One region of the Streptomyces sp. NPDC001450 genome, then DNA from elsewhere that is predicted to be linked to it. Evidence: predicted binding sites of a transcription regulator. Region 1 holds the regulator's gene; the other holds the start of a gene.

Region 1 (2,394 bases):
CGCATTCAGGGGCTCACTTCAGGTGCGTTCCGGACGAGGGTGCTGCTTTACGACCCAGGTGTCTGAAAAGACAACGCGGAGCCACTACCCGGCGTCAAGAAGAACTACTTAACGAGTGCGCAACAGCACGCTCCGCTGCACCTGTGAAGAAGGAACGGAATCCCCTCCAAACACCCTTTACGGACCCTTCATCCAAACGGAGTTCATGGGCAGGCAAAGATCCGGACAACCAACGGCAATCCTCGCGAGTCGTGATCGCCGGCGGCCGCGTGCCGTCTCTCCGGCTCGAGCAGAGGACCGAATGAACCCAGCCAGACGTACGGTGCAACGAGTCCGCCCGGTCCGAGAGCCGGTAAGAACCCGGCCACGGACCTGAAGTACTACGAGATCCACTGGGGCGAGCCGACGGGCGACCCGGGCGATCAGGTCTGCTGGGGCGGCACGACGGACACCTCCTACCAGGACACCGACGCCGCCAGGGGCACCTCCCACTTCTACCGGGTGACCGCACTGCAGCCCGACGGCACCGAGTCCCCACCCGGCGCCGACTGGGTGTCCCTCGCGCCCTGAACACCCTGAGCACGCGAAAGGGGCCCGGAATCCGGGCCCCTTTCGCGTGTCACGGACGACTCAGTCGTTCTGCTGCCGCTTCGGCCGCCACACGACCAGCGCGCTGGTCTGCTGGGCCTCCTGGTACGGAACCAGGTCGCGGCGGTAGGAGGCGTGGACGGCGGCCTCGCGCTGCTGCATCGCGGCCGCCGCGCCGTCCAGGGCCGACTGCAGCTCCGCGACGCGGGACTGGAGCGCGGCGACCTGGTTCTCCAGTTCGATGATCCGCTTGATGCCGGCCAGGTTGATGCCCTCGTCCTGAGACAGCGCCTGCACCTGGCGGAGCAACTCGATGTCACGGGCCGAGTAGCGGCGGCCCCGGCCGGCGGTGCGGTCGGGGGAGACCAGGCCCAGGCGGTCGTACTGGCGCAGCGTCTGCGGGTGGAGTCCGGAGAGCTGGGCCGCGACCGAGATGACGTAGACCGGGCTCTCCTCGGTCAGTTCGTACGGGTTGCGCCGACGGCCGTCCATCACTCTCATTCTCCCTTCGCGGCCTCGAACAGCTCCGCCCGCGGGTCCTCGCCCGCGGTCGCCTCGCGATACGCCTCCAGTGCGTCACGAGCCTTCCCCGAGACGTCCTTCGGGACACTCACCTCGACGGTGACCAGGAGGTCGCCTCGGGTGCCGTCCTTGCGGACCGCGCCCTTGCCCCGGGCCCGCATGGTGCGGCCGTTGGGAGTGCCGGGCGGCAGCTTCAGGGTGACGGTGGGGCCGCCGAGAGTGGGGACCCGCACCTCGCCGCCCAGAGCCACCTCGGCGAACGTCACCGGCACGGTGACGGTGAGGTTGTCGCCCTTGCGCCCGAACACCGGGTGCTCACCGACGTGGACCATCACGTACAGGTCGCCCGCCGGTCCGCCCCGCTCGCCGGGCGCGCCCTTGCCGCGCAGCCGGATCCGCTGCCCGTCGGTGACGCCCGCCGGGATGCGGACCTGCATCGTGCGCGACGACTTGGCGCGGCCGCTGCCCTTGCACTCCAGGCAGGGGTGCTCGGCGATCAGGCCGCGGCCCTTGCAGTCGGGGCAGGGGTCGGTCAGCGAGAAGCCGCCGCCCGAGCCGCGGGCGACCTGCCCGGTGCCGACGCAGGTCGGGCACACACGCGGTGTGCCGTTCTTGTCGCCGGTGCCTGAGCAGGCCTTGCACGGTGCCTGGGAGGACATCCTCAGGGGCACCGTGGCGCCCTCGATGGCCTCCGTGAAGCTCAGCGTGACCTCGGACTCGATGTCCTGGCCGCGCCGTGGCTGGGTACGGGTGCCCGTGGTCCCGCCGCGGTTGAACAGGCCCCCGAAGACGTCACCGATGCCGCCGCCGAAGCCGCCCCCGCTCTGCGCGTTGCCCCCGAAGAGGTCGCCCAGGTCGAAGTTGAAGGAGCCGCCGGCGCCCGGCCCGGGGCGGAAGCCGCCGTTGCCGAACAGGGCGCGTGCCTCGTCGTACTCCTTGCGCTTCTTGGGGTCACCGAGGACGTCGTTCGCCTCAGAGATCTCCTTGAAGCGCTCCTCGGCCTTGGCGTTGCCCTTGTTGGCGTCCGGGTGGAACTCGCGGGCGAGCTTTCGGTACGCCTTCTTGATCTCGGCCTCGGTGGCGTCCTTGGGGACGCCGAGGACCTTGTAGAAGTCCTTCTCGATGAAGTCCTTGGTGCTCATCCCCGACGTCCCTCCTTCCTGTCTTCAGTGATTACGTCAGCCCTCCTCCGGGCCACCGTTCTCCTTGTCGTCGGCCGCGGGCGCCTCGGTGGTCTCCTCGGCGCCCTCCGCCTTGACGGCCTGCGCGCCGGGCTGCGGCTCG
Region 2 (2,394 bases), on a different contig from region 1:
GTCCCGGAAGGTGTGGTTCTGCGCCGGGTCCAGCACCTCCAGCAGGGCCGCGGCCGGGTCGCCACGGAAGTCCGACCCCACCTTGTCGATCTCGTCCAGCAGGACCACGGGGTTCATCGACCCCGCCTCCTTGATGGCACGCACGACACGGCCGGGCAGCGCGCCGACGTACGTACGCCGGTGCCCGCGGATCTCCGCCTCGTCCCGGACGCCACCGAGGGCGACACGGACGAACTTGCGGCCCATGGCGTGGGCGACGCTTTCGCCCAAGCTGGTCTTTCCGACGCCAGGGGGGCCGACCAGAGCCAGCACGGCCCCACCGCGCCGCCCGCCGATGACACCAAGACCGCGCTCACTGCGCCGCTTGCGGACGGCCAGGTACTCGGTGATGCGCTCCTTCACGTCCTCCAGGCCCGCGTGCTCGGCGTCCAGGATCGCCTTGGCACCCTGGATGTCGTACGCGGAAGCGCCGTCATCGGTCCGCTCGTTCCACGGCATCTCCAGGACCGTGTCCAGCCAGGTGCGGATCCACGAGCCCTCCGGCGACTGGTCGGAGGCACGCTCCAGCTTGTCGACCTCCTTGAGGGCGGCCTCGCGGACCTTCTCCGGCAGGTCGGCGGCCTCCACGCGGGCGCGGTAGTCGTCGGACTCCTCGCCGTCCTGCTCGCCGTTCAGCTCGCGCAGTTCCTTGCGGACGGCCTCGAGCTGACGCCTCAGCAGGAACTCGCGCTGCTGCTTGTCGACGCCCTCCTGGACGTCCTTGGCGATGGTCTCGGCCACGTCCTGCTCGGCGAGGTGTTCGCGCAGCTGCTGCGTGGCGAGCCTGAGGCGGGCCACCGGGTCGGCCGTCTCCAGCAGCTCGACCTTCTGCTCGGTGGTGAGGAAGGGCGAGTACCCGGAGTTGTCGGCGAGCGCGGAGACGTCGTCGATGGCCTGGACGCGGTCCACGACCTGCCAGGCGCCGCGCTTCTTCAGCCAGCTGGTGGCAAGGGCCTTGTACTCCTTGACGAGTTCGGCGGCATGCCCGGGCAGCGGATCGGGCACGGTCGCGTCGACCCGCGCGCCCTCGACCCACAGCGCCGCGCCCGGACCCGTCGTACCGGCGCCGATCCGCACCCGGCCGCGGCCGCGGATCAGGGCCCCCGGGTCGCCGTCGGCCAGCCGGCCGACCTGCTCGACGGTGCCCAGCACGCCGGTCTTGGCGTACGTGCCGTCGATGCGTGGTACCAGCAGGACCTTGGGCTTCCCGGGCTCCGACCTGGCGGCGGCCTGCGCGGCCTCCACCGCGGCCCGCACCTCGGCGTCGCTCAGGTCCAGCGGAACCACCATCCCGGGCAGCACGACCTCGTCGTCGAGCGGCAGCACGGGCAACACGAGCGTGAACGCCGTGGACTCAGCAGCCATGATCTCCCCTTAGGCAGTCAACTTGAGCTATGCCGACTCAATGCACGGGGCTCCGCCAATGTTCCCGGGTTCCTGTTCGCTGTGAGCGATCGACCCGTCACCGGTGTGTTACTGCAGGCCAGAGGGGATGCCAGTGGGGCCTGCCAGGATGCCCGGACATCGGCACGAACGGGGAGGACCCCATGGGCACCTGGGACACGGGACCCTTTGACAACGACACCGCTGCGGACTGGTGCAACGGTCTGGACGACGCGGCCGCGGACGAGCGCGCGGGACTGGTTCGCGACGCGCTGGTGCGAGCCGTCGACACCGAGGACTACCTCGAAGCGCCCGAGGCGGAGGAGGCCGTCGCGGCGGCCGCGCTGGTCGCCGCCCGGCTTCCGGGCGGCGCCATCCCCTCGCCGCACTACGGACCCGAGGAGCCCCTCCCCGACCTCACGGCCCTGCGACCGCTCGCGCTGCAAGCCCTCGACCGGGTCGTGACCGAGCCGTCCGAGCTGCTGGACCTGTGGGAGGACTCCGAGGGCGGCCCGTGGCGATCCGGCGTTGAGCGGATGCGGCAGATACTCCTGCCGCCCTCGGAGGGGGAACAGCTCAGCCTGTGAGTCGAAGCCCGGCGTGTCGCGCATCGTCGTCAGGAGGTGGGGCATCCCACGGGTGCAGGGTGTCGCGACCCTGCACTGGGCGCCGGTCACGCCCCGTTCACGACGCGGCGGTCACCTCGGCCGCCCGTTCGATCCGTGCCACCGCATCGGCCATGAAGACCTCCCCCGTCTCCTGACCGCGACTCCCTGCCCCGGCCAGGAGCGTGGCTACACCATCGCGCAGGCGGTCACACGGAAACCGGGGAGGCCGCCGGGAGGCGCCAGCGCCGTACCAGCGGCCAGCCGGCGATGCCGATGGTCAGGGCGATCAGGTGGCCCCAGTTGGTCATCGGGTCCTGAAAGGCGATCAGGTCCTCGGCGAGCATGCTCGCGAACAGGGTGAGGA

What was found. The regulator HspR, encoded in region 1, represses chaperone genes until heat shock. The targets are predictions, from matches to a motif close to TTGAGNNNNNNNNNCTCAA.
Region 2: a site for HspR is predicted at 1,427-1,445, ahead of lon (endopeptidase La). Genes of this name have one in related genera too.

What each region holds. Positions count from the first base shown of each region.
Region 1 covers NZ_JBSFHY010000037.1:23,331-25,724, reverse strand. The annotation lists gene ACWC5O_RS33065 (sugar ABC transporter substrate-binding protein) at 1-5, opposite strand, end outside; gene ACWC5O_RS33060 (heat shock protein transcriptional repressor HspR) at 631-1,080, opposite strand; gene dnaJ (molecular chaperone DnaJ) at 1,086-2,252, opposite strand; gene grpE (nucleotide exchange factor GrpE) at 2,289-2,394, opposite strand, start outside.
Region 2 covers NZ_JBSFHY010000010.1:167,563-169,956, forward strand. The annotation lists gene lon (endopeptidase La) at 1-1,404, opposite strand, end outside; gene ACWC5O_RS13840 (DUF4259 domain-containing protein) at 1,587-2,009, shown strand; gene ACWC5O_RS13845 (rhomboid-like protein) at 2,237-2,394, opposite strand, start outside.